4 regions of the Streptomyces sp. NPDC000594 genome follow, and region 3 is predicted to be linked to each of the others. Evidence: riboswitches for the same ligand, from Rfam matches in the RefSeq annotation. Region 3 holds a riboswitch; each other region holds the start of a gene.

Region 1 (2,190 bases), on a different contig from region 3:
TCCTCGATGGCGGGAACGTCCTTCAGCGCCGGGTTCGCGAGGAGTGCTCTCTTCTTGTCCTCGACCGGCTGGTCACCGTAGTCATAGATGACGATCACCTCGGGCGCGCGCTCGGCGACCTGCTCGAACGACACATCGCCGAAGGCCTTGTCGAGGTCGGCGAAGAGGTTCACCCCGCCGGCCCGCTCGATCATCTCGTTGCCGACGCCCGCGCCGCCCGCGGTGAAGGCGGTCTTGTCGCCGCTGTCGTAGACGAAGACCTTCACCGGGGTGGTACCGGCGAGCCGTTCCCCGACCCGGTCCAGGGTGGTGCGGAGCTTCTTGAGCTGCCGCTCCGCGCGCTCCGGCACGCCGAAGATCTTCGCCACATTCCGGATCTCCCGATCCATCGTGGCCATCGTCACCGGTCCGGACGGGCACTCCTCGATGTTCAGATAGGAGTCGATGCCCGCCTTGGCGAGAGCGGCGCGGCCACGCCCCGACTGTCCGTCGAAGGTGTCCGCGAAACCGCCGTAGGCGAAGTCCGGTTCGGCGGCCAGCAGCCCCTCGAACGAGGGGTACTCCTTCGCCAGGACCTCGATCCCGTCGTAAGCCTCCCGGTACTCGGGGAGGATCCTGTCATCGAGATAGGCGGTGCCCACCATCGACTTCTCCAGCCCCAGGGCCAGCATGACCTCGGTCGCATGCTGGTTCAGCGTCACCGAGCGCCGCGGGGGACGCTGATAGGTCGTCTTCACCCCGCAGTTGGTCAGGGTGACCGGGAACCCCTCGGCGGCGGAGTCCGCCGGCGGGGCGCCGTCCCGGGCGGCCGGGGCCGTACCGCCGCAGCCGGATAAGAAGAAGAGGGCCGCGGCCAGGGCCGACAGCAGGGATATCGGGCGCTTGTCCCTCATGTGCGCGGATCCTCTCGCCACAGGATGGTCCTGAACAGTCCGGAAACAGGTCCGGAAACGGGTCCGGGGACCCGCCGGAAACCGGAGGCTCGTCAGAAGGAGTGCGTCAGCTGCCGGGGAGAGGGTGGACAGCCGTGGGCGGGCCCGCCGCCGGGGAACGGCCGGTGCGCCACCCACCCTGGCGGGGTCACGGCACGGCACAGCACGGACCGGCACACCTCGCTGCGGCACACCACGGACCGGCACGCCTCGCTGCGGCACACCACGGACCGGCACGGCACGGACCGGCACGGCGTCGAATCGGCGGACAGCGTCCTTCCGGGCACCACGACAAGCCCTCCTCTCCGGGGAAATCCGCCCCAGTTCCTTCGAGGAGGCGACCGCGTGAGTCTCCTGGCTCTCGGGTCAGTGCTCGTCCCGGCCTTCCCACCCGCGGGGGGCAGTGGTCTGTTCGGGATCCGCTCGCCGATCACAGTGGCGGGACCGCACCGGATTCACACCGGCTTCCTCGTTCCGCCGTCGCCTTTCCGCAGGACAGCATGGCAGAAAACCAACCACGCCATAAGCCTGCGTCGGGACTCACCGGACGGCCCGGCGACACCCTTCGCCCGGCGGGCGCGGACCGTACCCACTTTTTTGTGGGTACTGGGCAAGGGCACCGCACGGGGCGAGACTTGAGGTGCGCGGCAAGGAGCCGCCGGAGCGGACCGGAGCGGTCGGCACCGATCAGCGATACGGAGGTGTATACGGGTCAGGAGGCCGCACGGGCCTCCGTGAGCCGCTCCAGCCGGAGGTAGCCCCAGTCGGCGAGAGGGGCCAGTGCCTCGGCGAGTTCCCGCCCGTGGCCGGTGAGGGAGTAGACCGTCTTCGGGGGCAGCACATCGTGCACCTCCCGGTGCACCAGACCATCCGTCTCCATCTCCCTGAGCTGCTGGGTCAGCACCTTCTCGCTGATACCCGGCATCCGCCGCCGCAACTCCGCCGGGCGGTGCGGGCCGGCCTCCAGCGCCCACAGAAGCCCGGTCTTCCACTTGCCGTCGATCACCGCGATGGCCGCGGTCACCCCGCAGACCTCGGTGTCCTGTGCCCGACCGCGTGTCATAACCCACCCCAATTCACCGGCTCCCAGCAGCCGTCGGCCTTCCCGAGGAAACGAGAATCATGTCTGCGCACCCCGTACCCTCCGACGTTACCGTGCTCGGCCTGGGGCCGATGGGCCGTGCCCTGGCTGGCGCCTTCCTGGACGCCGGCCTGCGGACCACCGTCTGGAACCGGACACCGGGCCGCGACCGGGAAC
Region 2 (2,190 bases), on a different contig from region 3:
GTTGGGCCCGTACATCGCGTCGAAGGCACCCGACGGCTCCAGCAGCTTGTCACTGAGGAAGGTCCGCGCCGCCACCACGTCCGGGTCGGTGTTCGGCACCCCCGCCGCGCAGAGCGCCGCCATCGACGCCCCCGTCATATCGATGTCACTGGGGGCCGCCAGCTGGGCCGGATTGCCCTCGGCCTTGCTGTAGTTCCACCCGCCGTCGTTGTGCTGATTGGCCCGGATCCGGGTCACCGCGCGGTTCAGCACCGCGGCGGGCACCCGCTGCGCACCGGTCTGGGTCCGCGCCCCGGCGAGCGCCAGCGCGGCGAAGACCGTGCCGTTGTACGAGGCCGAGGGGCCGAAGTAGCCGGTCTCGGCGGTCTGCCAGTAGCTGTAGATGTGCGCGATCAGATTGCGCGAGGCCGACACCCGGGCCGGGTCGATGCCCGCCGCGTACGCGTTGAGGGTGGCCCGCTCGAACTCGGTGACCGGCGGGGTGGGGGAGGCGGGCCAGCCCGCGGAGGAGAGCAGATTGCGGTAGACGGTACGGGCGTTCTTCGTGGTGTCGCCCCCGGGCGCCACATCGGCGACGGCGGTGCCCGCGGCGGCGAAGGCGCTGAAGGCCCACTCGCCGGAGAGCCCCGGGCCCGCGTACGAACCGTCCGCCGCCTGAAGGGTCTTGAGGTAGGCGACACCGTTGGTGGTGGAGGTGGCGATCTGGGCGGGTGTGGAGGTGGCGGTGGCGTTCGGCGCCAGCAGCGCGAGCGCGCCGACGGCCGCCGGAAGGGCCAGGGCGAGTCTGCGGACGGAGGGACGTGACATGGCCTGCTCCTGGGATGAGGGACGCCGGCCACAGCGCCCCGCCCAGGTGCCGGTACGGGGGAGCGCGGAGTCCGCCGTCCGGAACGCGTGGTACGGCTTCCTGTACGGATGTGCCTGCCGCATGGGCATTCGGGCTCGGGACGGCTCCCCGCCGTCCCACACCGCTGCGCGTCAGCCCCGGATTCCCACCGGATTCCCCCATGGACAGCGAAGGACGCTACCTGACCTGGGCGATCACCGCCAGCATCGGGAACGGGGGAGGCCCGGCGACGGGTGCCTTGACGCCCCGCTCAACACCGTGTTCCAATCCGGCTGTTGAGAACACTCCACACCAGGGGAAGCCGGTCGAAATCCGGCGCTGACCCGCAACCGTGGGCCCGTGCGAGCGGGCGAGCCGGACTGCCTGGAGCGGAGAGAGAACGGAACGAAGAGCGCCGTCGTGGACTGCGGCGTGGTCCATCATGGCCGCCCGGAGGCGCATCGCCCGGGTGGCCTGCTGCCACGCCTGTCTCCACCCGGCCGATACGGGGGGCCACGGGTGGATACCGGACAGCGGCGTGCGTACCGTCGGGCGGCGGCCACCGCCCCCGCGCGAACCCTGCTCTCCCTGCTGATGGCCGCACTGCTGGCGACCGCCGCCGGAGCCGTGCCCGCCACCGCCGCGCCCCGGTCCGCTCCCCCCGGGGCGACCGCCGCCGAGGAGTGCACCCCCACCCGGGGCGCCAGGGTCGCCGTCGACTTCGGGGTCTTCGGCGGACCGGTCCGCGTCGGCTGCGACACCACCCCGACCACCGGCTACGAGCTGCTGCGGGACACCGGCTTCCGCACCACCGGCACCCAGCACGACGGCGCCGGGTTCCTCTGCCGTATCGGCCATCCCGCCGTGAACTCCGGCACCCAGTACCCCACCCCCCAGGACGAGGACTGCCTCCTCACCCCCACCCCCGACGCCTACTGGTCCTACTGGGTCGCCTCCCGGGGCGACGACGACTGGACCTACAGCCGCTACGGCGCCATGACCCGGGAACTCAGGCCCGGCGATGTCGACGCCTGGGTCTTCGGCGGCACCGATGTCGCCGGTGGCAAGGGACGGCCCGACTTCACCCCCGATGAGATCCGGGGCGGCGACGGCGGACCCGGTGAGACCCCCGTCCCCGACCCGCCGGTCGCCCGCGCCGAGTTGAAGAAGGCCGAGAGCTGGCTCACCGGCAACCTCCAGGGCCGGGACCATGTGGTCCACGACGGCACCACCGAGCCCGACCGGCTCCGTACCGCCGACACCGCCTTCGCGCTCGCCGCGACCGGTGGATACGGCCCCGTCCTCGAACGGCTCACGGCCCATCTGCGCCGCCACGCAGGCCCGTTCGCCTATCCGAACGGCGT
Region 3 (2,190 bases):
ATGGTGGTGGTGGGCAGCTGCGGCAGCCCGAGGCGGGTGCGCTGGGCGACGGTCCGCTCGCCGTAGGGCTGGGAGCGGCGGCCGTCCGCGTCGGTGATCGCCCCGGTACGGGCCCGGACGGCCGGGTCGCGGGTGATCGGGGAGGCCGCGCGGGAGGCGAGCGCGGCCCGGTTGGCGGAGAGTTCGCCCCGGATGGCGTCGGTGCCCTGGGCGAGGCCCTTGGCCAGGGTGACGATCTCGGCGGTCTTCTGCCGGGCGAAGGCGAGCCAGCGCAGGATCTGCGGGTCGATGTCGCGTTCGGCGGCGGCGTCGATCGGGACATGCAGCAGCGAGCAGGAGGCGGCCACATCGACCCGGTCCGCGAGCCCCAGCAGGGTGCCGAGGGTGGCGAGAGACTTCTCCAGGTCGTTGACCCAGATATTGCGGCCGTTGACGACTCCGGCGACCAGCCGCTTGCCGGGCAGCCCGCCGACGGCGGCCAGCTTCTCCAGGTTGGCGGCGGCGGCCTCGGTGAAGTCGAGGGCGAGACCCTCGACGGGTGCCTTGGCGAGGACCGGCAGGGCCTCGCCCAGCTGGTCGAAGTAGGAGGCGACCAGCAGCCGCGGACGGTCCGTGAGGGCGCCGAGATCACGGTAGGCGCGGGCGGCGGCGTTCAGCTCCGCCGGGGTGCGGTCCTGCACCAGGGCGGGCTCGTCCAGCTGGACCCATGCGGCACCGGCGGCCCGGAGATCGGCGAGGACGGCCCCGTACACCGGCAGCAGACGGTCCAGCAGGGTCAGCGGGTCGAAGTCGGCGGCCACCCCGGGGGCGGGCTTGGCCAGCAGCAGATAGGTGACCGGGCCGACCAGCACCGGCCGCGGGGTCAGCCCGAGCGCCAGGGCCTCGGTCACCGCCGCGACCTGCTGGGTGGAGTCGGCGGTGAAGACCGTGTCCGGGCCCAGCTCCGGCACCAGATAGTGGTAGTTGGTGTCGAACCACTTGGTCATCTCCAGCGGCGCCACGTCCTGGGTGCCGCGGGCCATCGCGAAGTAGCCGTCGAGGGCGTCGGCGGCGACGGCCGCCCGGTGCCGCTCGGGGATCGCGCCGACCATGACGGTGGTGTCCAGCACATGGTCGTAGTACGAGAAGTCGCCGGTGGGCACCTCGTGGACGCCGGCCCCGGCGAGGTCGCGCCAGGTGGCGGCGCGCAGTTCGGCGGCGGTGGCCCGGAGGGCGTCGGCGGTGACCCGGCCCTTCCAGTAGCCCTCGATTGCCTTCTTCAGCTCCCGGTTCGGGCCCTGACGGGGGTAGCCGTACACGGTGGCCTGTGCTGCCGCGGCTGCGGACTTCGGTGTCACGGAGATCTCCTTCGCGAGATGAATCCCTGAGATCCCGGGGACGGGACGAGAGCGCGAAGGGGTGACGGACCGGACGGGCCCGTGTGCGATGGCACGGTCCTCCGTCTGGTGTCGCCGACCCGCCCTCGAGGTCACCGGGATATCCGCGCGCGGAATCGTCCGCGTGCGGGCAACGGGCAGGTCTTCGGACTCGCGGGCACATCCACCGGGGACCGGCGGACACCTACTGGCCGTCGCTTCCCAGATCCCTGTGGACCCAGTGCGTATGACGGCGGTCGTTCCCACTCACCGCTGCGGGGCAGTCCCGGATTCCCACCAGGTTCCCTCTTACGACGCAGCCCGTCTGGCGGACGGGGCGAACCAGCTGCACCGGTCAGCTTACGGTGCCGTTTCCCCCAGCGGGGAGCCATGTCCAGAATGCGGATGATGTCCTGTGGGGGAACCGCCGGGTCGGGACCGTGCTGCTTGGATGGGCCCATGAGATGGGATCATGAAACCGGTGCGGCCCTCCTGGTCGAGCTGGAGAACTACTACGACACGGTGCCCCGTTCCAACGCGCGGGCCGAGGAGCTGGGACCGCTCACCCTCTTCGTCCGGGAGGGCGCGGGCTGGCCCTACTACGCCCGGCCCACGCTCACCGGCCCCGGCTCGGTGACGGCTGACGTGGTGGCGGTCGGCGCGGTGACGGCCGACGCGGTGGCCCGGGTCCGGGCCCGCCAGCGGGAACTCGGCGTTCCGGAGAGCTTCGAATGGGTCGCCGAGACCACCCCCGCCCTGCGCGCCGCCGCCGAGGAGGCCGGACTCACCGTACGGGAGCACCCGTTGATGGTCCTCGACCCGGACCGGGCGCCGG
Region 4 (2,190 bases), on a different contig from region 3:
GCGCGGCCAAGCTCGCCTGGGTCGGCACGGACGACACCATCCATGTCAGCGCGGTCCAGCACGCGGTCTCCCCGCTGCGCGTCGCCCGCACCGCCGCGCCGCGCACCTTTGCGCGGAACGGCACCGGCGAGTGGGCCGCCGCCTGGTGGCTCTCCAGGCCGGCGGCGTCCTGGCGGGTGACGCTCACCCACCGCGCGACCGGTGGGACCGTCCGCACCTGGACGGGCGGGAAGACCCTCAGCGCGGTACGGGTCGACTGGGACGGCACCTCCGGCACGGGCACCCCGGTGGCGACCGGCGCCTACACCTGGCGGCTGACCGCCGGCCCGGCGGACGGCTCGGGCCCGGAGACGACGGCCACCGGTGTCGTACGGGTCCGGCCCTGACCACGACCCGCGAGGAACCGGCCCCTTCCCGGACCACCGGGGAAGGGGCCGACCCGCTACTTCAAGCCGTACAGGGTGTACGGCGGATAGGTGTCACATCTGAAGTCGAGGATCAGCCAGATGTTGACCAGATGGGTGCCCGTCGCCACACAGCTCGCGTACGACGGGTGCGTACCCATGGAAACCCAGGCGGTGGCCCCCGAGGGGGCCGGTCGTGGCGCGGCCTGCGCGGCCAGCGCTCCGGCACTCATCAGCGAAACGGCCACGCCGACGGTGGCGAACACCGTACGTAGGGACATGACGAGGGGCCTCCTTCTGCTCACCGGGCACCACCGGCGCCGACGCGCCGGTGGCCGGCCTGAAGCTTCCCGTCAGCCTTCGCCCCGTTCAACAGGACGTGCACATTCCTGTTGAACGGGGCTCCGCGACCCGGAGCCCGGCCTCAGAAGGAGGTCCAGGTGAAGGAGACCCGGTCGCCCGTGTTCAGCTTGAACTGGCAGCCGCCGACCGGGGTGGGGGTGCCGTTGACCGCGATGCTCCAGTAGGCGCTGCCACCGCCGCTGACGTTCTTTATGGTGTCGACGGAGAAGTCGTCGAACGCGGCGTACCAGGTGCCGTCCCAGGTGAAGTGGTGCTTACGGGCCGCGTCGTCCAGGGCGGCGGTCGGCGTGGGCACCTTCGAGAGGTGGGCGCCGTTGTTGGTGCCGTCGCACCGGTGGGTCCCGCCGCTCGCGGTGGTCACCTCGTGGCCCTTGGTCCTGATCTTCCCCTGGAACAGCGCCCCGTTCGGGCCCTGCACGGTGAGCCGGACCGTGACCGGTGCGTTGGTGTTCGGCGTGGCCTGCGCGGTGGGCGCGGCGGCGAGACCGGTGAGGGCGAGGCTCAGGGCGGCCGTGGTGACAGCGGCGCGGCGGGTCGTGCTGAGGAGCATGGAGTGCCTTTCTGACCGGACCGGGTCCGGCGGGGCACGGCCCTGACGGGCGGCCCGCACCGTCCGCCCCGGGGCGGACACGCACGGAGCGCACAGGGCTGTCGCACCGCAGACCGTGGCAGTGGAAGCGTGGGCATGCCATGCGACGGGCATCCCGACTCGCGGCACGCGCCGCACACGGTTGCAGGTCAGCGCCGGAATCCCACCGGCTTCCCCCGTTCGCACAGCCATTCGGTTGTGGCCCGGTGGTGGCCGGGCAGACGCATCGTACGGTCGAATACCCGCCACGCCAAGGGGTGTTGGCCATCGGGCCCCGGCGGGAGCGGCGCGAACCGCTCCCACCGGGGCCGCAGGGGTGCCTACCTGCCGTGGTAGGCGTTGTGGACGGTGATGGTGCTCCGGTTGTCCCGGGTGTCCACGATCTGCGCGCGGAACGAGACCGCCTTGCCCTTGGCCGGGCTGGTGACCGTGATCGCGCCCTGGCTGACCGGCACCTTCTTCCAGGTGGTGCCGTCATGGGAGACGGAGACGGTCAGGGACTTCAAGCCCTTGCCCGCCGCCGGGCCCTCGACGGTGACCGGGACGGTGAGCCGCTTGCCCGCCGGGGTGGTGTTGTCGAGCGCCAGCTTCGGCGAGAAGCGGACCGAGGAGACCGGCAGTTCGGCCACCGTCCCCCGGGCCGGCCGCTCCGACCGGAAGGTCCAGCCGGCGTCGATCCGGCTCGCCACCCGGGACACCTTCTTGTCCCGTACCGCCGAGGCCGTCAGGGTGTACTCGGCCGGCTCCGCACCGACGGTGAAGGTCTCCCCGCGGAGGAAGTCGACCTCGCCGACGCCGGTGGTCCCCCGGTACAGGGCGGCCTTCGCCGAAGAG

What was found. Region 3 has a riboswitch for cobalamin ahead of metE (5-methyltetrahydropteroyltriglutamate--homocysteine S-methyltransferase). Riboswitches for the same ligand answer to the same signal wherever they lie in the genome.
Region 1: another riboswitch for cobalamin. It lies ahead of ABT354_RS22300 (ABC transporter substrate-binding protein); the one in region 3 lies ahead of metE (5-methyltetrahydropteroyltriglutamate--homocysteine S-methyltransferase).
Region 2: another riboswitch for cobalamin. It lies ahead of ABT354_RS00930 (prenyltransferase/squalene oxidase repeat-containing protein); the one in region 3 lies ahead of metE (5-methyltetrahydropteroyltriglutamate--homocysteine S-methyltransferase).
Region 4: another riboswitch for cobalamin. It lies ahead of ABT354_RS23075 (DUF4430 domain-containing protein); the one in region 3 lies ahead of metE (5-methyltetrahydropteroyltriglutamate--homocysteine S-methyltransferase).

What each region holds. Positions count from the first base shown of each region.
Region 1 is NZ_JBEPCY010000016.1:84,509-86,698, forward strand. Features, by position in the region: gene ABT354_RS22300 (ABC transporter substrate-binding protein) at 1-893, opposite strand, end outside; cobalamin riboswitch at 1,267-1,447, opposite strand; gene ABT354_RS22305 (winged helix-turn-helix transcriptional regulator) at 1,645-1,995, opposite strand; gene ABT354_RS22310 (NAD(P)-dependent oxidoreductase) at 2,055-2,190, shown strand, end outside.
Region 2 is NZ_JBEPCY010000001.1:291,886-294,075, forward strand. Features, by position in the region: gene ABT354_RS00925 (hypothetical protein) at 1-807, opposite strand, end outside; cobalamin riboswitch at 931-1,028, opposite strand; cobalamin riboswitch at 1,100-1,220, shown strand; gene ABT354_RS00930 (prenyltransferase/squalene oxidase repeat-containing protein) at 1,346-2,190, shown strand, end outside.
Region 3 is NZ_JBEPCY010000011.1:92,885-95,074, forward strand. Features, by position in the region: gene metE (5-methyltetrahydropteroyltriglutamate--homocysteine S-methyltransferase) at 1-1,337, opposite strand, end outside; cobalamin riboswitch at 1,496-1,717, opposite strand; gene ABT354_RS17755 (GNAT family N-acetyltransferase) at 1,815-2,190, shown strand, end outside.
Region 4 is NZ_JBEPCY010000017.1:83,706-85,895, forward strand. Features, by position in the region: gene ABT354_RS23065 (hypothetical protein) at 1-386, shown strand, start outside; gene ABT354_RS23070 (hypothetical protein) at 443-685, opposite strand; gene ABT354_RS23075 (DUF4430 domain-containing protein) at 829-1,317, opposite strand; cobalamin riboswitch at 1,445-1,578, opposite strand; gene ABT354_RS23080 (S8 family peptidase) at 1,677-2,190, opposite strand, start outside.